Regions from separate parts of the Metallumcola ferriviriculae genome, predicted to be linked through region 2. Evidence: riboswitches for the same ligand, from Rfam matches in the RefSeq annotation. Region 2 holds a riboswitch; the other holds the start of a gene.
What was found. Region 2 has a riboswitch for S-adenosylmethionine ahead of MFMK1_RS16880 (methionine ABC transporter ATP-binding protein). Riboswitches for the same ligand answer to the same signal wherever they lie in the genome.
Positions count from the first base shown of each region.

Region 1 (10,504 bases), 550 kb from region 2:
CTGTGGCTTTAGATGGTATCAGTTTGACGGTGGTGGACGTGGATGATAAAGGTTTTAGTGTGTCCCTTATCCCGCATACGGCCAAAGCGACTACCCTGGGTTTTAAGAGAGTGGGAGATGTGGTAAATATAGAGGTTGACATGCTGGCCAAATATGTAGCGAGACTGCTTTCATGGCAGAAGGAAGGCCAAGACAAACGGCCGGCCGGTGTTACCGCTGCATTATTAGCAGAAAGCGGCTTTATTTAAACATTATTTCAAAAGCCCCCGGAGGCATAGAAGACTTGCCAGCTCTGCTGGCCTAGCCGTATGTATACTTGAGTAGGAGCGGTGAATTTCTCGGCATATATTCTTAAGGAGGAGAGACAAAATGAAATTTAATACTATCGATGAAGCGATTCAAGATATCGAAGCGGGCAAAATGGTTGTGGTAGTAGATGACGAGGACCGGGAAAATGAAGGCGACCTGCTGATGGCCGCAGAAAAGGCCGATGCATCTGCTATAAATTTCATGGCTAAATACGGCCGGGGATTAATCTGTGTACCCATGAAAGGGGAACGGCTGGACCAGTTGGAATTGAATGCCATGGTGCAGCATAATACCGACAACCATGAAACGGCATTTACCGTGTCGATAGACTATAAAGATACTACCACCGGTATTTCCGCTCACGAGCGGGCCCAGACGGTCAAGGCCATGCTGGATCCGGATATCAAACCTTCGGAATTGAGACGGCCGGGACATATATTTCCCTTACGCGCCAAAAAGGGAGGCGTATTACGCCGGGCCGGCCATACTGAAGCAGCTGTGGATTTGGCTCGCATGGCCGGGTGTTACCCTGCTGGGGTTATTTGCGAAATAATGAGTGAAGACGGCACCATGGCTCGAGTGCCTGAGCTAATGGAATTTGTCAAAGAGCATGGCCTCAGCATTATTACAATTGCCGATTTGATTGAATATCGCCGACGCACTGAAAAGCTGATAGAAAAAGTGGAAACCATTAAACTGCCTACCGGCTATGGCGAGTTTATGGCCAGTGCCTATGAAAGCCAATTGGACGGTGAAGCTCATATGGCCTTGGTCAAAGGTGATGTGGCCACCGATGAACCGATACTGGTAAGAGTACATTCTGAATGTCTTACCGGTGATGTATTTGGTTCTCGCCGCTGTGACTGTGGCGACCAGTTGGCAACCGCCATGCAGATGATTGAGAAGGAAGGCCGGGGTGTACTTTTGTACATGCGTCAGGAAGGGCGGGGTATCGGCCTGGTTAATAAAATCCGTGCTTATAAACTGCAAGATGAAGGCAAAGATACCGTAGAAGCCAATGAAGCCCTGGGTTTTGCGGCAGACCTGAGGGACTATGGCATCGGGGCGCAAATACTAGCTGACTTGGGTATTAAAAAACTTCGCATGATTACCAATAACCCCAAGAAGATTAAGGGGTTGGAAGGATATGGTCTGGAAGTGGTGGAGCGTGTGCCCATTGAAATTTGCCCGGTGGAAACCAACGCTCATTACCTAGCAACTAAAAAAGCCAAGCTCGGGCATCTGCTCAGCAGCTAACTAAAGGGAGGTTTTATTCATGCGTACTTTTGAAGGGAAATTAATGGGTAAGGGAATGAAATACGGTATCATCGTGGGTCGGTTTAATGAATTTATTACCGGCAAATTGTTGGACGGTTGTCTCGATGCCTTAAAGCGCCATGAGGTAGAAGAAGATGATATCGACATCGCTTGGGTGCCCGGGGCATTTGAGATACCCCTTGCCGCCAAAGTAATGACCACCAAGGATTATCATGCGGTAATCTGCCTGGGCGCAGTGATTCGCGGCGCCACACCTCATTTTGATTATGTATCCAGCGAGGTAACCAAAGGCATTGCCCACGTCAGCCTTGACAGCGGCAAGCCGGTAATTTTCGGCGTTATCACCGCCGATACCATTGAACAAGCCATCGAGCGGGCCGGTACTAAAGCAGGCAATAAGGGTTGGGATGCAGCAGTTACCGCCTTAGAGATGACCAACCTGCTGCCCAGCCTCACCGAATAACTTGACAAAATGGTGCCAGGCACCTTTTTGTCAAGTTATTGCACCGGTACAACGGTACTATTTTCTAAAATATGTACTTGACACAGATACCTACTATACGGTATAGTACTTTTAAATTAAATTTTTAAATGACTCTTATCAAGAGCGGTGGAGGGACTGGCCCGATGAAGCCCGGCAACCTTCTCGAAATTTTTCGGGAAAGGTGCTAATTCCTGCAGGATTAAATTCCTGGGAGATGAGAGGAGGACTGAACATATGCCTCTTCTTATCCGAGAAGGGGTTTTTTAATACCGCCCCTAACACTAAGTGGTGCTGACAGCACCTCATTTATAAGGAGGAACATTAAAAATGAGTAAAGACTTACGTTTTGACACTTTAACCCTGCATGCAGGCCAAGAGGCGGATCCAACCACTGGGTCCCGGGCAGTACCGTTGTACCAGACCACATCTTATGTCTTTAAGGACTCAGACCATGCGGCACGGCTTTTTGCTTTGGAAGAGGGCGGCAACATTTATACCCGCATTATGAATCCGACCACCGACGTATTTGAACAGCGGGTCGCCGCTCTTGAAGGTGGCGTGGGGGCAGTGGCTACTGCTTCGGGTCAGGCAGCGATTACTTTGGCACTGTGTAACATCGCATCCGCCGGCCAAGAATTTGTCTCTTCCACTAGTCTTTACGGTGGTACTTACAACCTGTTTGCCAATACTCTTCCTAGACTAGGCATCAAGATTCGCTTTGTCGACCAATCTGACCCGGAAAATTTTCGGGCAGCCATCAACGAGAATACCCGAGGCATCTACGTGGAAACTATCGGTAATCCCAAGCTGGATGTTCCGAATTTTCAAGCTCTGGCTAAAATAGCCGAAGAGGCAGGTATTCCTTTGATTGTGGACAGCACCTTTGCCACGCCCTATCTCTGCCGCCCCTTTGAACATGGAGCCCATATAATCATTCATTCGGCTACCAAATTTATCGGCGGGCACGGCACCAGCATTGGTGGGATTATTGTAGACTCAGGGAAATTTAACTGGAATAATGGTAAATTTGCGGAACTTACCCAGCCTGACCCCAGTTACCACGGCGTCAGCTACACCGAAACCTTTAAAGAGGCAGCATACATTGTCAAAGCCAGGGTGCAGCTGTTAAGGGACTTGGGCCCTGCTATCAGCCCTTTTAATTCCTTTTTGCTGATTCAAGGTCTGGAGACCCTCCATTTGAGGATGCAGCGCCACAGCGAGAATGCTTACGCATTAGCTCGTTTTTTGAGTGAGCACCCATTGGTTTCCTGGGTTAATTATCCCGGTTTGTCAAGCCATGCTACCCACGATAACGCCAAGAAATATTTTAGCGGTGGTTACGGCGCCATGCTAACTTTTGGTATCAAAGGCGGCGTTAAAGCAGGAAAAAGCTTTATAGACAGTTTAGAGCTGTTCTCTCATTTAGCCAACGTGGGTGACGCCAAGTCTTTGGTTATTCATCCCGCCAGTACCACCCACCAGCAGCTCACTGCTGAAGAACAGCAGGCATCGGGTGTAACCGGTGATTTAGTAAGAATTTCTGTAGGGATAGAAGATGTTGAGGATTTAAAAGAGGATTTGGACCAGGCACTAAAGTCCAGTCAGTAAGCATTTGGAGAGATGACTATGGATATGGGAAAAGGCGTTGGCTTAGTTGAAACAAAATACATTACAGTAGCTTCTCATCCCCATGAATTAACCCTGGAAAGCGGCCAGCATTTTGGCCCGGTGGAAGTGGCTTACGAGACTTACGGTGAGTTAAACCAGCGGGGTGATAACTGCATTATAGTACCCCATGCCCTCACCGGAGAAGCCCATGTGGCAGGGCGGCATACGCCGGAAGACCGCGTGGCCGGTTGGTGGGATGAATTAATTGGCCCCGGCAGGGCGTTGGATACCAATAAATATTTCGTAGTAGCTGCTAATGTTATTGGCGGCTGCTGCGGCACCACCGGCCCCAAAAGCACTAATCCCGAAACCGGCAAACCCTATGGTGCTGATTTCCCCTTGATTACTATCAGGGATATGGTCCAGGTGCAGTACCTGCTGCTTAAAAACCTGGGAATAAGGCGTATCAAAGCGGTTATCGGCGGCTCGATGGGCGGTATGCAGGTATTGGAATGGGCTCTAATGTATCCGGAAATGGTGGAAGCGATTGTACCCATCGCCGCTTCCGGCAGGTTGGCGGCCCAATGTATTGCATTCAATGCAGTTCAGCGCGAAGCAATAACCGGAGATTCTGATTTTAAGGGCGGGCACTATTATCCGGGCCCAGGCCCGATACGGGGCATGGGTTTGGCCAGGCAGATTGCCACCATTACCTATAAGAGTGATGAATCCTGGGCGAGTAAGTTTGGCCGAACCTTCTCCAGCATTAGGCCGCAGGATTACTACAGCCTAGATAACCGTTTCGAAGTGGAACACTACTTAGACTATCAAGGAGAAAAACTGGTACAGCGTTTTGATGCCAATACCTACTTGTATCTTACCAAAGCCATGGACCTGCACGATCTGGGACGCGGCCGGGGTGAATATAGAGAGGTATTTTCCCGGTTTCGGGGTAAGGTATTAAGTATCGGGGTCAGCTCAGATTTTCTTTACCCCAAGTATTATCAGGAGGAGATACATCACTTTTTTAAGCAAGCTGGCGCTGACAGCCATTACTGGGAATTGATTTCCCCTTACGGTCATGATGCATTCTTAATAGAGTTTAAAAAAATGTCCTTGAAAATCGCACAATTTATGCAAACGTTGTCCTAAACGACGGATTGTGAACTTTTTCTTCACCTATAACCCTTTCTGTGTTATAATGTCTACCATACATGGATTGTTGTACTCTGCAGGAGGACAGATAGGCGGGTGAAAAGATGAATTCGGACGGACAGCGTTTTTTTATTGTCAATGCGGCCATACTGCCTGAGGCTATTGTCAAGACTGCTAAGGCAAAAGAAGTGCTGGCCCGGGGCGATGCCGGTACCATTCATGAAGCCGTGGGCAAAGTTGGGCTTAGCCGCAGCGCTTTCTATAAGTATAAAGATGGGATTTTTCCTTTTCATAATGCTGCTAAGGAACAGATTGTCACCATTTCTATGATATTAGAGCATAAATCGGGAGTGCTATCCCGTATTTTGAACACCGTGGCAAATGTCCAGGGGAATGTCCTCACCATTAACCAGAATTTACCGCTGCAAGGGGTGGCCAATGTCTCAATCTCCATCCAAACGGTGGATATGTTGATGAGCGTAGAGGAACTTCTAAGTAAAATAAAAGAAATAAATGGTGTCAAGAAAGTGGAAGTAGTGGGGCAAACTTAAGGGCAAAGGATAAGAGAGGTGACTTTTAAATGGTAACTAATTCGCAAGCACCGATTAAGGTTGGTATGCTGGGCATGGGCACTGTGGGAAGAGGCGTTTATAAGATTCTGACAGGTAATGCCGATTTAATTACCGCCAGGGCCGGGAGACCAGTACAGATAGAAAAAATAGTAGTTCGGGATACAACTAAAAGTCGAGGCGTAACTGTACCTGACGGTGTGCTCACTGCTGACGCAGCAGCTGTATTAGAAAACCCTGATATCGATATTGTGGTGGAGTTGATGGGTGGTAATGAGCCGGCCAAAGAGTACATTCTTAAAGCCCTTAAAGCTGGTAAACAGGTGGTAACTGCCAACAAGGACTTGATTGCCGGGTACGGCAAGGAACTTTTTGATGCAGAAAAGGAACACGACACCGATTTGATGTTTGAGGCCAGCGTAGCAGGAGGCATTCCCATTATTCGCCCCCTAAAAATGTGCCTGGCAGGTAATAAGGTAACTGATGTAATGGGGATTATCAATGGAACCACTAACTATATACTTACTAAAATGACCCGCTTTGGCAGCGATTTTAATGATGTGCTCAAAGAGGCCCAAGCGCTGGGATATGCCGAGTCAGATCCAACCGCCGATGTGGAAGGTCATGATGCAGCGAGGAAGATTGCCATTTTGGCATCCATCGCCTTTAACACCCGGGTGACATCTAGAGATGTCTATGTAGAGGGTATTACCCGTATTGATGCCACTGATATTAAGTACGCTACCGAATTGGGTTATATCGTAAAATTGCTGGGTATAGCCAAAGAACGGGACGGCGAAGTGGAAGTGCGGGTTCATCCCGTATTTATTCCCGGCAGTCATCCATTAGCAGCAGTGAGCGATGCTAACAACGCCATTTTCGTAGCCGGAGATGCCGTGGGCGAGACTATGTTTTATGGTCCCGGTGCCGGTGAAATGCCGACGGCAAGCGCCGTGGTTGGTGATATAATGGAAGTAGCGCGTAACATTACCGGTGGGGTCAACGGTCGTATCAGCTGCACCTGCTTTGAAGAGAAGCCCATCAAGCCCATCGGTCTGGTGGAATCTAAATACTATCTGCGTTTGATGGTTAAAGACCGCCCAGGCGTATTAGCGAGCATTGCCAGCGTTTTGGGTAACCATAATGTCAGCATTGATACAGTGCTGCAGAAGCGTTCAGATGGTGATATCGCCGAAGTGGTACTGATTATTCATCGGGTGGAAGAACAAAACCTGCGTGATGCCCTTACCATTATGGAGGGTATGTCAATAACTAAAAGAGTAGCAAATGTAATTCGAGTTGAGGGAGAGGATGCGTAAATGAACTGGCCGGGAATTTTAGAAAAATACCAAGAATTTTTACCGATCACCGACAAGACCCCCCTCGTTTCCCTAAAAGAGGGTAATACTCCGTTGATAAAGGGTCAAAACCTTTCCGAAGAACTGGGTATCAATATCTACTTTAAATATGAAGGTTTAAATCCTACCGGCTCCTTTAAGGACCGGGGGATGGTTATGGCTGTGGCGAAGGCGGTGGAAGAAGGTTCAACTGCCATCATGTGTGCCTCAACCGGGAACACCTCCGCTGCCGCTGCCGCGTATGCGGCCCGCTGCGGCCTTACCTGCAGTGTAGTTATTCCCGAAGGTAACATCGCCCTAGGTAAGCTGGCCCAAGCCTTAATTTACGGCGCCAAGGTTATTGCCATCAAAGGAAACTTTGATGATGCTTTAAACATAGTGCGCAGCATTACCGAAAAGAATCCCATCACCTTGGTGAATTCATTAAATCCGTACCGCATCGAAGGCCAGACCAGTTCCGCCTACGAAATCTGCGATGTGCTGGGTGATGCGCCGGACTATTTGGCTATCCCTGTGGGTAATGCCGGTAATATCACCGCCTATTGGCGCGGTTTCAAACGTTATCAGGATGCAGGACGGTCCAAGAATTTACCGCAAATGATCGGGTTTCAGGCGGAGGGGGCATCCCCCATTGTGCAGGACAAAATAGTGGAAAACCCGGAAACTATAGCCACTGCTATCCGTATCGGTAATCCTGCCAGCTGGGAAAAAGCGGTGCAGGCAGCAGATGAGTCTAAGGGCTTTATCAAAGCAGTCACTGATGAGGAAATCTTGGCTGCCCAGCGCCTATTGGCATCCAGGGAAGGCGTTTTTGCCGAGCCGGCTTCAGCGGCGTCTTTGGCCGGTGTTTTGAAACAGCATCAAGAAGGTTTTTTTGAAAAAGGAAGTACGGTGGTATGTGTCCTTACCGGTAACGGTCTGAAGGATCCTAATACAGCAATTAAACAAGTGTCGGAACCCTACTCAGTGCCTGCCGATGAAGATGCGGTGCTGTCAATTGTCAACGGCAAGTAAAAGAAATATGCACTAAATCACAGCAAAAGAGGGAGCAGCAATGGTCAGAGTAAGAGTACCTGCTACGACGGCTAACATGGGTCCCGGCTTTGATACTATCGGTATGGCCCTAGAACTGTACAATTATTTGGAAATGGACGTCATACCATCGGGTCTGGAGTTTGATATTTCCGGTGAGGGCAGCGAATCTATCCCACGGGATGAGACCAATGTGGTATACCAGGCGGCTGTGAGGGTATTTGAAAAAAACGGTGATGAACCGACAGGATTAAAAATAAAGCAGGAAAATCAGATTCCCGCCTCACGGGGCATGGGTTCAAGCGCTGCAGCAATTGTGGCTGGAATGGTGGCAGCCAATGAACTGGCCGGCGGTAAATTGACCGAAGGCCAACTGCTGGAGCTGGCTGTTGCTATGGAAGGGCACCCGGACAATGTAGCTCCGGCTATGCTTGGCGGCGTAGTAGTGTCCGCGGTGCTGGATGAAAGATTATTCTATCGGAAGATAAAGCCGCCCCAACAGCTTAGCATGGTGCTGGCGGTGCCGGACTTTACCCTGTCCACCAGTATAGCCAGGGATGTGCTGCCCTTAAACGTACCGGTAAAAGATGCAGTATTTAATGTCAGCCGGGCCAGCTTACTGGTCTTGGCCCTTATTCAGGAGGATTACCAACTTCTGGGACAGATGATGGATGACAAACTTCATCAGCCATATCGGGTAAATCTGGTGCCCGGGATGCAGGCGGTATTTGATGCCGCTAAAAGAAGCGGTGCGCTGGCAGTGGCTTTAAGCGGTGCCGGCCCAGCGTTAGTGGCTTTTGTAACTGATAAAGACAAGTGTAAACTGGTAGGGCAGAGTATGCGGCAGGCTTTTTCTCAGGTCGGCGTAAACTGTGATACCCGCCATTTGGCGGCCAGCCCTACCGGTGCCCAAATAGAGAGAAAAGGAGAGTGGGTGGAATGCTAGTAGTACAAAAATTCGGCGGCAGCTCAGTAGCGGACCCCGAACGTATCAAGCGCGTGGCCAAAAGAGTGGTGGAAACCAAACGGGCAGGTAATAGCGTGGTGGTAGTAGTATCAGCTATGGGTGATACCACAGACGAATTAATCGGCTTAGCACGCCAGCTGTCAGATACTCCGTCCGAAAGAGAGATGGATATGCTGTTATCTACCGGAGAGCAGGTTTCAATTGCTCTTTTGGCCATGGCCATAGAGAACTTGGGGGAAGCGGCGGTATCGCTGACAGGCGCCCAGGCAGGCGTTAGCACCAATGAGGTTTATGCTAAGGCAAAGATTACCGGGATAAACTCTGAACGGTTGGATAAAGAGTTGGCTGCAGGTAAGATCGTGGTGGTAGCCGGATTTCAAGGTCGATGCGCTAATGACGACACCACCACTTTGGGGCGGGGCGGCTCAGATACCACAGCTGTCGCTCTAGCCGCTGCAATAAAGGCGGATGTCTGCGAAATTTTTACCGATGTTGACGGTGTTTATACCACCGACCCTCGAGTAGTGCCTCGGGCCCAAAAACTGCCCAGTATTTCTTATGATGAGATGCTTGAGCTGGCTAGTCTCGGCGCTTTGGTACTCCATCCCCGGGCAGTGGAATTTGCCAAGATATATAACGTCAAGCTGCATGTTCGTTCAAGTTTTAACCATAATACAGGTACAATAGTTGAGGAGGTGGCCTCCATGGAAAAAGAAATGGTGGTTAGTGGTGTAGCCTATGATTTAAATGTTGCTAAGATTGCTTTTTTCGATGTTCCAGACAAACCGGGTATCGCCATGAAATTATTCAGCGCTCTGGCCGCAGAAAATATCAATGTTGACATGATCATTCAAAGTACCATGCGAAATGATGTCAATGATATCAGTTTTACCATTGCCAAGGACGAACTGAATAAGGCCTTGCAGATATCAGACAGAATAAAGCAGGAAATCGGTACACCCGATTACGATTACGATGATAGTGTGGCCAAAATTTCTATCGTTGGCGCAGGTATGATCACCAATCCCGGTGTTGCTGCCTGTATGTTTGAGGCCCTGGCAAATGCCGGTATCAATATTCAGATGATCAGTACTTCAGAAATCAAGGTATCGTGCATTATTGATGCCGACAGTGTCAAAAAGGCAGTAAAAGTCCTTCATACTAAGTTTGACCTGGATGTTGAGGAAGAAAACTCAGCGGCGTCCTGATGCAGCTGGCCGTTTAATTTAAAATGGAACAGTTAAGCCCTTTACCGTTACCAGCGGTAAAGGGCTTTTTTGGGCCTTTTTTCTAATAACTATTGACAACACGGGCGTAAAATGATACTTTGTATAAAATAAATCCAATAATTCCTATTGAAATAATAGGGATTAATAAATGGAGGTATGTCACAATGAACGTTAAAATTAATGGTGACGACAAGCAGTTGGAAAAAGAAGCGAGCATATTGGAACTTCTAGAGATTGAGCAGGTAAAAATGCCTGACATGGTTTCTGTTGAGTTAAACGGTGATATTGTTGACAGGGAGAAATTTGAAACTACGATTATCAAGGAAAATGATCGGGTAGAGTTTCTGTACTTTATGGGGGGCGGAGCTATTGGACTTTAATGAACAGCAGATAGAAAGATATTCAAGACATATCATCTTGTCAGAAGTTGGCGTTCAAGGGCAGCAGCGTCTGCTCGATGCAAAAGTTCTTGTAATAGGAACTGGAGGACTTGGTGCGCCGGCGGCCATGTTTTT
Region 1 covers NZ_CP121694.1:2,868,898-2,879,401, reverse strand. The annotation lists gene MFMK1_RS14170 (riboflavin synthase) at 1-248, shown strand, start outside; gene MFMK1_RS14165 (bifunctional 3,4-dihydroxy-2-butanone-4-phosphate synthase/GTP cyclohydrolase II) at 370-1,566, shown strand; gene ribH (6,7-dimethyl-8-ribityllumazine synthase) at 1,586-2,050, shown strand; SAM riboswitch class I at 2,183-2,292, shown strand; gene MFMK1_RS14155 (homocysteine synthase) at 2,399-3,679, shown strand; gene metX (homoserine O-acetyltransferase MetX) at 3,698-4,831, shown strand; gene MFMK1_RS14145 (ACT domain-containing protein) at 4,939-5,385, shown strand; gene MFMK1_RS14140 (homoserine dehydrogenase) at 5,415-6,722, shown strand; gene thrC (threonine synthase) at 6,723-7,775, shown strand; gene thrB (homoserine kinase) at 7,816-8,739, shown strand; gene MFMK1_RS14125 (aspartate kinase) at 8,733-9,968, shown strand; gene thiS (sulfur carrier protein ThiS) at 10,154-10,369, shown strand; gene MFMK1_RS14115 (HesA/MoeB/ThiF family protein) at 10,359-10,504, shown strand, end outside.
Region 1: it holds a riboswitch for S-adenosylmethionine, as region 2 does, so the genes downstream of both, MFMK1_RS14155 (homocysteine synthase) here and MFMK1_RS16880 (methionine ABC transporter ATP-binding protein) in region 2, are expected to answer to the same signal.

Region 2 (10,504 bases):
AGCTTAGATGCTGCCCCCAATCTTTGTATATATTGGTTGTTTACAGGTAAAGCTAAGCTAGACTTTAAGGAATATTATGGAGTGGTGCTGCTTGCGTCGTTTCATCAGACCAATGGATATGAATCAGTGGAAGGAAAAACGCCAGGAAAAGGCTGTCAAGCCGGTGGAAATTGCCGTGGATTTAGGGCAGTTTTTTCTTGAGCAGGACATTAAGAAAAATCAACAAAATTTCGAGACTATCTTTCGCAAATGCAGTGACATTGTAAACAGGCCGTTCACTGTTGGCGGTAAGGATGGCTTAGATGCGATGCTGGTTTATACCGATGGACTAATTGATAAAGATACAATCAATAATTTTCTTATGCGCTCGGTAATGCTGATGATGGGTGATAAGGCAGATGAATTGACCAAAAAGAATGCCTTTCAACTGCTGAAAGACTCTGTCATTAGTATCGGTGAGGTATCTGTGGTAAAAACAATCGAAGAGGCAGTGGACAAAGTGCTAGTGGGAGAATGTATTTTTATGGTGGACGGGCATACGGAAGGGCTCTCTCTTTCTGTGCGCGGCTGGCAGAGCCGGGGCATAACCGAACCCACTACTGAAACAGTGGTACGGGGGCCGCGGGAGGGTTTAACTGAGACATTACGGTTTAATACGGCGATGCTAAGGCGCAAGATTAAAAGTCCGGACCTCAAGATTGAAGTAAAGGTTAAAGGGAAATTCACCAAAACTGATGTAGCGGTATGCTATATTTCCGGTCTTGCCAATCAAGGGGTAATCCATGAGGTGTTTCAGCGGCTGGAGCGGATTGACATTGACGGTATTTTAGAAAGTTCTTATATTGAAGAATTGATTGAAGATGAACCGTGGTCTCCTTTCCCGCAGATGGAGTACACGGAACGCCCTGATGTGGTAGCTGCCAATTTGTTGGAAGGGCGGGTGGCCATCATGGTAGATGGAACTCCTTTTGTCTTGATGGTTCCCACCGTGTTCTCTCAATTTATTCAATCACCGGAAGATTATTATCAGCGCTTTTTTCTCTCTTCTTTTTTTCGTATTGGTCGCTTTTTGGCACTGAATATTGCGCTGCTGCTGCCATCTGTTTATGTGGCGTCCACTACATTTCACCAGGAAATGATACCCACACCGCTGTTAATAAGTATCGCCAGTCAACGGGAGGGTGTGCCCTTTCCGGCTTTGGTGGAGGCGTTGATAATGGAACTGACCTTTGAGCTGCTACGGGAAGCCGGGGTACGACTGCCTAGAGCAGTGGGCCAAGCGGTAAGTATCGTCGGCGCCCTGGTTATTGGTGATGCCGCGGTAACTGCCGGCATTGTTTCACCGGCGATGGTGATAGTGGTAGCAGTAACTGCTTTAGCTTCATTTTCGCTGCCCGCGTTTAACATGGCAATCACTTTGAGAATGCTGCGTTTTCCCATTATTATTTTAGCCGGTACATTGGGATTTTACGGTATTATGGTGGCACTACTGGCGATATTAATTCACCTAACCGGTCTGCGTTCTTTTGGGGTTCCATATTTGGCACCGGTGGCACCGTTCAGATTCAGCGAATGGCGGGATGTCCTGGTTAGGGCGCCTTGGTGGGCCATGGACTACCGCCCTCGATCCATTGAGGCCAGGGATTTGAAGCGTCAGGCCGAAGGACTGATGCCTGAACCCAGCCAGAATAAGGATGAGGAGGAACAGGCAGATGATTGAAAAGGGCCGGATTGGTAATTGGCAGTTGTTCTTAATAGTGCTTTTTATTATCCTCCCCACTGCGATTTTATCCGTTCCCGGCGTGACCACGGTATTGGCAAAGCAGGACGGTTGGATTGCCGTATTATTGGCAACGGCGGCGGGGACAACCATGGCGGTAGTAATTGGGATGTATTACAAATATTTTCCACAACAAAGCTTGGTTGGCGTCGGGGAAATTGCCTTGGGCCGATGGCTGGGTAAATTGGTAGGCATTGGCTACATTTGGTTTATTCTTCATGCCAACTCCATCATTATCAGGGAATTCGGGGAATTTCTAACCACTGCGGTGATGCCGCGGACACCTTTATCAGTATTTAACATTTCTGTAGTTATCTTGGCGGCCTGGGCAGTCTACCAGGGTCTGGAACCGATAGGAAGAATGGCGGAATTTATTTTTCCCCTAGTCATGCCTGCCACATTAGTGGTGGTGGTGTTGGTGTTCCGCGATGCCGAGCCCATGAGGCTGCTGCCGGTGGCCCACCAAAATGTGAAGGGGATATTAGCCGGCTCAATGGTGCCCGCCAGTTGGATGGGCGAGGTTGTGCTGGTTGCCCTCATCACTCCGTATGTTTACCAACAGCGGAGAAGTATTCTGTGGGTGGTGGCTGGTGTAATAGTGGTGGGGCTTTTTTTGGCTGTGATTACCATGAACGCCACCATGGTATTTGGTTTTCAAAATACCCGTCACCTGCTTTTTCCCACCTATAGTCTTGCCCGCATTATCTCTATCGGCAATATTATTGAGCGGGTGGAGTCACTGGTGATGGCCATTTGGGTGGCGGGAGTATTTTTAAAGATTGCTATTTGGTTTTACATGCTGGTGTTGGTAACCGGAGAGACTTTTGCACTCAGGTCCTATAAACCGCTGATAATTCCTTATGGATTTGTTCAGATAGCATTGTCTTTTTGGTTGTTTAATAACTTTATGGAGTTTATTTCCTTTATCGGTACTACCTGGCCGGTATATTCCATTGGTATTTTTGAATTGGGTATTCCTGTTATCGTACTGCTAATAGCATTAGTGAGACGGAAGGTGAGGGGAGATAATGCTCAAGCGTAAGTTAAAAATCGGCATACTGGTACTGCTGACGGCAGCGCTCTTGTTTAATGGCGGCTGTTGGTCACGTCAGGAAATTGAGGAACTGGCTATAGTTACCGCTGCGGCATTGGATACTACGCCCAATAACGATATTCAATTGAGCGTATTGATTATAAAACCGTCGGCTTTGGCCGGCGGCCAATCCGGTGGCGGCGGTGGTGAAGAAAATCCAACCATTCTGGTCACAGCAACAGGGAAGACAATTTCCGAGGCAACCCGTAATATTACCAAAACCTTATCCCGGAGAATTTTTTGGTCCCACAACCGCTTGATACTTATCGGTGAAGATCTGGCCAAATCCGGTGTAGTTATGCTTGATTTTTTGTCTCGGGAGCGTCAAACTCGGTTAACCAGCTGGGTGATGGTTACCGGCGGCCGGGCCCAGGACCTGCTCAGTGTAGAATCGGAGCTAGAAAAAACAATTAGCGAGCAGCTAGCCGCGATGAACCGCAATAGAATATCCCTGGAAGTAAAGTTGTTTACTTTTCTGGATATGCTGGCCGCTAAAGGTGTAACACCTGTGGTACTGCCCAGAATCGAGTCTTTTACCGATCCGATGGCACAAAAGGGTAAGCAAAAAAAGCTGCGTCTCAATGGTGCGGCGCTGTTCAATGAACAAAGCAAGCTGGTAGGCTGGATGGAGGAAAGTGCAACCCGGGGCTTGATGTGGCTGCGGGGTGAGGATGTTAGCAGCGGCGTGATAACCTTTGAGTGTCCCGGGCATCCGGGTAGTTTTATTTCCATGAGAGTGAGGGATAACAGCCGGGAAGTAAAAGTGCTGGTGGGGGAGGAGCGGTTACAAATTGAAGTTAAACTCATTGGCGATGTGGATTTGGAAGAGGCAGACTGTCCCACACAATTAGCGAATTCAAATTTTATAAAAGACGTTGAAAAACAGGTGGCAGATAAAGTTACCCTGCGTGCCCGTCGGGCTTTGAAGGAAGCAAAAGATTTACAAGTGGACCCCTTTAACTTTGGTATGGTGGTAAAGAATCAACTGCCGGATTATTGGGATGATGTGAAGGATAAATGGAGTACGCAAGTTTTTCCTGAAGTGCCGCTAAAAATAGTCACTGAAATTAATCTGCGGCGCACGGGTCTGACTACCAACAGTTTAAAGAAGCATTAGGGAGGGATATTGATGATATTGGCAATCATGGCCATTTTTGTGGTAGTGGGGGTGATAGCTCTACTGGTGGGCATGCCGCTTTTCCGCTTTCAAATGTATCGCGAGCTAACAGTGGTTGGCCTGATTACCATGCTGGGAATGGCTGTGTCTTTGATTCAAATTTTTGATTTGCCGGTGCCCAACCCTACTCATGTGATTGGCTTGATATTCGAACCGGTAGTGAAAATTATGCAAACTATGTTAAAGTAAGAAGCCCGTGATAAAGTTTACGGGCTTCTTATAATTTTCAGCTATCCGTCATTAGAACATCGGTACTACGGCGCCTCGATATTTATCTTCAATGAACTGCTTAATTTCCGGTGAAGTGAGCACTTCATCTAATGCTTTGATTTCTTCCCGGTTTTCTTCACCGGTACGAATCGCTACCACGTTACCATAGGTCTGGGCTGCGAGAGAATCTTTGGTTTCAGCGGTAATGGCATCAGTGGCGGGGTTAAGGCCGGCATCAATGGCGTAGTTACCGTTAATCACTGCAGCACCTACATCGCCTAAGGAACGGGGGATTTGTGCCGCTTCCAGTTCGACTATCTCCACATCTATTTTCTTACTCTCGATATCTTGTTTGGTCGCTTCCATCCCGACGCCTTCTTTCAGGGTAATGAGGCCGTTATCCTGCAGCAATAGTAATGCCCTAGCTTCATTAGTGGGGTCATTGGGTACTGCCACCTTATCACCGTCTTTCAAGTTGTCAAGGCTATCAATGCTTTGCGAATATATTCCCATGGGTTCAAAATGCACTGCTACGGTATGTGTCAGGTCTAAATTATTCTTCTCCTTGAAATCATCCAGGTATGGTACATGCTGGAAGTAGTTTGCATCCAGGTCTCCGTTGGCCAAAGCCTTGTTGGGCGTGACATAATCGGTGAATTCAATGATTTCCAGCTCGATACCCTTATCTACCAGCAGTTTTTTAGCTTCCTGAAGTATTTCCGCATGGGGTACAGGGGTGGCGCCTACTAGTAATTTTGTCACTTCTTCTTTGGCAGCGCCCTGCTGGTCCTCTCCTGGAGTTTTTTCGTTGTCCTGTCCGCCACAACCGACGGCAAGACCTGTAGTCAAGCCTAAAACTAACAATAAGATAAGTACTTTTTTAATTTGCATTTTAAAAATTCCTCCTTATTTTTTGTTGAGCCGGGCTGAGACAACATCTCCCGTCATTTGTATTAATTGAACGATGATGATTAACAGTACGACTATGATAAACATCAGTGGCTTTTCGTACCGATAGTATCCGTAGCGAACGGCCAAGTCGCCCAGACCACCTCCCCCCACAACACCGGCCATAGCTGAGAAACTGACCAAGGTGATGGTAGTAATAGCCGCGCCTAGAATTATGGAGGGAAGCGCTTCACGTATCAGTACCTTGCGTACTATCTGCCCGGGACTAGCGCCCATAGCCAGCGCCGCTTCAATAATTCCCCATTCAATTTCCTTAAAGGCTGTTTCTACCATCCGCGCTACAAACGGGATGGCCCCCACTGTCAGCGGTACTGCAGCTGCTGTAGGGCCAATGGTGGTTCCCGCTACTTTATCGGTAAAAGGCATAATAAACACCAATAAAATGATAAAAGGTATCGAACGGGTGGCATTCACTATCGCCCCAAGCACCATGTTGATTAGGTGATTTTCCCAGACATGCCCCTCTTCGGTGGTAACCAGAATTATGCCCAAAGGAATACCAAGAAAGTGGGACAAAAATACCGACAGGCCCACCATGTAAGTGGTGTCCAGGAGTCCCTCAGAAAGCAGCTTGATTGTTTGTTGTAGTTCTTCTCCGCTAAACATGATGCAGCACCTCGGTTTGTAAGTTTTGCTGCTGGAGAAAGCTAAGGGCCTGTTCCAAAGCTTCGCTTTCCCCCGTTAATTCAAGGGTCAGAGTTCCGTAAATGGTTTCTTTAATGTGGTCAATATTACCATAAAGGACGTTTGCTCTAACGTGAAAGTCTTTAACGAGCTGGGAAATTACCGGCTCTCCCGCCGCCTGACCGATAAAGGAGATACGTATTATTTTTGCTGGGTCGCCGGAAGATTGTAGTTCTATTTGGCGGTCTTTGATAACTTGAGGTACCTCTGTTTTGACGACACTGTTGATGAAACGCCTAGTAACAGCCGAAACGGGATTGGTAAAAATATCAATGACCGGGCCTTCCTCTATCACCTTGCCATCATCGATCACCGCCACCCGGTCGCAGATTTGCTTAATTACATGCATCTCGTGGGTGATGACAACGATAGTAAGGTTTAATTTCTGATTAATGTCCTGCAACAGCCGAAGAATGGCAGCGGTGGTATCCGGATCCAAGGCAGAGGTGGCTTCATCACACAGCAGCACCGTGGGGTCATTTGCTAGAGCCCGGGCTATTCCTACCCGCTGTTTTTGACCGCCGCTCAGTTGGGCGGGATAGCTGTCTACCTTATCTTCAAGAGCGACTAAACGCAGCAGTTCCAGAACTTTAGGTCTAATCTTGTCATTGGGTACACCGGCTATTTCCAGCGGGAAAGCGATGTTACCATACACCGTCCTGGACCAGAGCAAGTTAAAGTGTTGAAAAATCATACCGATTTTTCGACGGGCCATACGCAGTTCTTTAGCGTCTAGTTTAGTGAAATCCTGCTCGTCTACAATGACCTCTCCGGTGGTAGGTTGTTCCAGCATATTGATGCAGCGAACCAAGGTACTCTTACCGGCGCCGCTGAGACCGATAATGCCGTATACTTCACCGGCATCTATAGTGAGGTCGACACCTTTTAATGCCTCAATTTTGGCTTTCCCGGTGTCAAAGACTTTATGGATGTTCTTAAGTGTAATCATAATAGCAGGTTCCTTTCTGCAATAAAAAATTCTCTCCACGCACAGACAGAGAGAATAAGGCCTAGACTCTCATCTGTAAGATGCGTACATCTACAGGAATTGGCACCGCTACCTAAAAAATAAGGCCGGTTGCCGGGTTTCATCGGGCCAGTCCCTCCACCTGCTCTGGATAAGAGTAATATTCGATTGATTTGCAATAATACTAACATAACGCTAAATGTTTGGTCAAGGATTTTTTAAACCCGCCTGCAGCCGGAGGGATTATCAGGCCGCAAAAAAAGGATTGTTTAGATATATGGCGAAATTGCTTATGAGTGGAGGTGGGATAATATGGCATATGATAGCAAGCTGAAAGACCCATTTGTAGACGAGCTTTTTCGAGCTATTCTTACATTAAAAACTGAAGAAGACTGCTACCGCTTTTTTGAGGATATCTGCACTATCGCCGAATTAAAAGCTATTGCCCAGCGGTTAGCAGTGGCAAAGATGCTGCAGGGTAACCGAACTTATACCGATATCGCAGAGCAAACCGGTGCCAGCACGGCTACCATCAGCAGAGTGAAGCGAAGCCTTAACTACGGAGCGGACGGTTACAAAATAGTCTTAGACCGTATGGATGGTCGGGAACGGGAAAAATAAAGTTTAAGAAGCCCCGCCCAGAGAAACTGGTGGCGAGGGTTTTTCCATTTTTAAAAACTTATTGACCAACAATACACTTTATGTTAATATTACGGTAACGCATTAACGTATTAAAGTAAAAGAGGTGAAACCAGTGTCTGTTTTTAGAATACCGCCTGGGGTGAAGGATTTGCTGCCTCGGCAATCACGCTGGAAAAGGGAGACAGAAGAGAAGCTAGCGCACATTTTTTCTTATTGGGGTTATGATGAGGTGGTTACGCCCACCTTTGAATATTATCAGGCGCTAACCACCCAGGGTGAAGGTCTTGATGAAGATCTGTTATATAAATTCATTGACCGCGAGGGCAAAATCCTTGTTTTGCGCCCGGATATGACAACGCCGATTGCCCGGCTGGTATCGGGCAGAATGACCGATTACCTGCAGCCTCTAAGATTGTTTTATACAGCAAATGTCTTTCGCTACGAGAAAACCCATGCCGGCAGGCAGCGGGAATTTTTCCAAGCAGGGGTGGAACTAATCGGCGCAACAGGTGCAAAGGCTGATGTTGAGGTATTGAGCTTGGCAATTTCTGCGCTGGAGGCGATGCAGCTGGATAATTTTCGCATAGGCATCGGTCAGGTGGAAGTAACGAAAGCATTATTGGGTCAGCTAAATCCTGAAGCTGCAGCTAGTGTGCGACAGGCCATGGCCAGGAAAGATATGGTGGAGTTGGAGTCTCTGCTAAAGGGTCATAACATTCCAGGTCGCCAACGAGATGTGCTGCTTGAGGTGACCATGTCTCAAGGCGGCCTAAAAGATATGGAAAGATTATTGGAGCTGATTGAAGAGGAAACGGCGCACAATGCCTTAACGGAACTGGTAGAAGTATTTCGCCTGTTGGAGTATCAAGGTTTTGCCGATAAGATATTTTTTGACTTAGGTATTTTCCGTGATTTTGATTACTACACTGGGATAGTTTTTGAAGGTTATGTACCCCAGTTAGGTTTTCCGGTATGCGGCGGTGGTCGTTACGACAATCTGTTGGGTAACTTTGGTCATCCAGCTGCCGCTACCGGTTTTGCGTTGGGTTTAGAAAGAATAATGCTAGCATTAAACAATAATGACACCAAAGAGGTCGCTGGCTACTTGCTGGTGGCGCCATACCCCCAAGTGTTGACCCGGGCTCGGGAACTGCGGGCGGAAGGGAAAAGAGTGGTAACTGCATTTGAGGAACTGTCCAGGAAGGAAGCTGAAACAATGGCCAAAGAAAAGGGCTTAACTTTGATATACGGGGGTGGGGAATAGTGAAGGAAAATTGGCTGACAGTCGCCCTGCCTAAGGGTAAGCTGGGTGAAGAAGCATTGGCATTGACAAACGATACCGGGCTACCTACCAATGATATCAAGTTGGATTCCCGCAAATTGCTTTGGGAATTCCCGGACCAGCGCATTCGCTTCATTATCTCTAGACCGACGGATATCCCCGTATATGTGGATTACGGTGCTGCCGATATGGGTATTGTGGGAAAGGATACTTTGGTAGAGGCGGGTGCCAATGTATTTGAACTTGTGGATTTGCGCTTTGGCGGCTGCAAATTTGTAGTTGCCGTACCGGAGGAAAAATTAGATGCCCAAGGTAATTTTGACCTGAGCTCACTAAATCACGGCAGAGTGGCAAGTAAATTTCCCAATGTGGCTCAACAATATTTTCACCGCCAGGGCCTACAGGTAGAGGTCATTAAGCTCCATGGGAATATTGAATTGGCGCCCAGAGTTGGCTTGGCAGATGCCATTGTTGATATTGTTTCTACCGGGCGCACTTTAAAGGAAAACCAGTTGGCAGCGGTAGGAGATATCTTTTACGCCACAGCACGGCTGATTGCCAATAGGGTCAGCTATCGGATGCAGTATCAACGGGTAAAAGATATTATGGAAGAACTACGCCGAGTGCTTGAAAAGAGAGGTGTAGTAAATGATTAAAATTGTTACCAATTCCAGTGACTTTAATAAGTATATTCAATCTTCACAAACAGGTTTAGTTGAAGTGGAAAGAGCTGTTCGTTCCATTATAAATAAAGTTCGTGAAGAAGGAGAAGATGGACTGCTGGAATTAAGGCAGAGATTTGATGGAGTACCATCTGCTCGGCCATTGAGGGTACAGGCGGAGGAAATCAATCAGGCATATCAAATGGTCGATGACTCCTTTCGGCGAGCTTTACAGCAGGCTAAGGAAAACATCTATCGTTTTCATCGTAAGCAGGAGAGGAAAACCTGGTTTTCAACCGAAGAATCAGGCCCGTCCCTAGGTCAATTAATCCGCCCTATTGACCGGGTAGGAATATATGTGCCCGGAGGTACAGCGACTTATCCTTCCTCGGTGCTGATGAATGCAATTCCCGCCCGGGTAGCGGGTGTCAAAGAAATTGCCATGGTTACTCCACCGGATAGGGATGGTAATGTTCCGGCTCCAACTTTGGTGGCTGCTGCTGAAGTAGGGATCACAGAAATTTACCGTGTTGGTGGTGCTCATGCTATAGCGGCTTTGGCATACGGGACCAGAAGCATAAAACCGGTGGACAAAATTACCGGCCCCGGAAATGCTTATGTTACTTTAGCCAAAAAGCAGGTTTATGGTCAGGTGGGTATCGACATGCTGGCAGGGCCCAGTGAAATATTGGTGGTGGCTGACGGTAATGCTAATGCTCGCTTTGCTGCTGCAGATTTACTTTCTCAGGCAGAGCACGATGTATTAGCGAGACCTTTAATGGTTACTGATAGTGCTATTTTAGCGGCGGCGGTTCGAGAAGAAATAGAGCGGCAGCTGAAGAGACTTTCACGACAGGATATTGCCCGTCAGTCCATTGATAACCATGGTGTGATTTTTGTTGAAAATGATTGGGAAAATATTTGGCAGCTGGTAAATGCTATTGCGCCGGAACACCTAGAACTTCTTGTAGTTAATCCAATGAAGATGCTTGGCAGAGTTCGCCATGCCGGGGCGGTGTTTTTAGGGCCATATTCACC
Region 2 covers NZ_CP121694.1:3,413,904-3,424,407, reverse strand. The annotation lists gene MFMK1_RS16910 (spore germination protein) at 113-1,720, shown strand; gene MFMK1_RS16905 (GerAB/ArcD/ProY family transporter) at 1,713-2,822, shown strand; gene MFMK1_RS16900 (Ger(x)C family spore germination protein) at 2,809-3,990, shown strand; gene MFMK1_RS16895 (hypothetical protein) at 4,003-4,239, shown strand; gene MFMK1_RS16890 (MetQ/NlpA family ABC transporter substrate-binding protein) at 4,291-5,145, opposite strand; gene MFMK1_RS16885 (methionine ABC transporter permease) at 5,167-5,835, opposite strand; gene MFMK1_RS16880 (methionine ABC transporter ATP-binding protein) at 5,828-6,862, opposite strand; SAM riboswitch class I at 6,929-7,038, opposite strand; gene MFMK1_RS16875 (YerC/YecD family TrpR-related protein) at 7,193-7,501, shown strand; gene hisZ (ATP phosphoribosyltransferase regulatory subunit) at 7,635-8,786, shown strand; gene hisG (ATP phosphoribosyltransferase) at 8,786-9,460, shown strand; gene hisD (histidinol dehydrogenase) at 9,453-10,504, shown strand, end outside.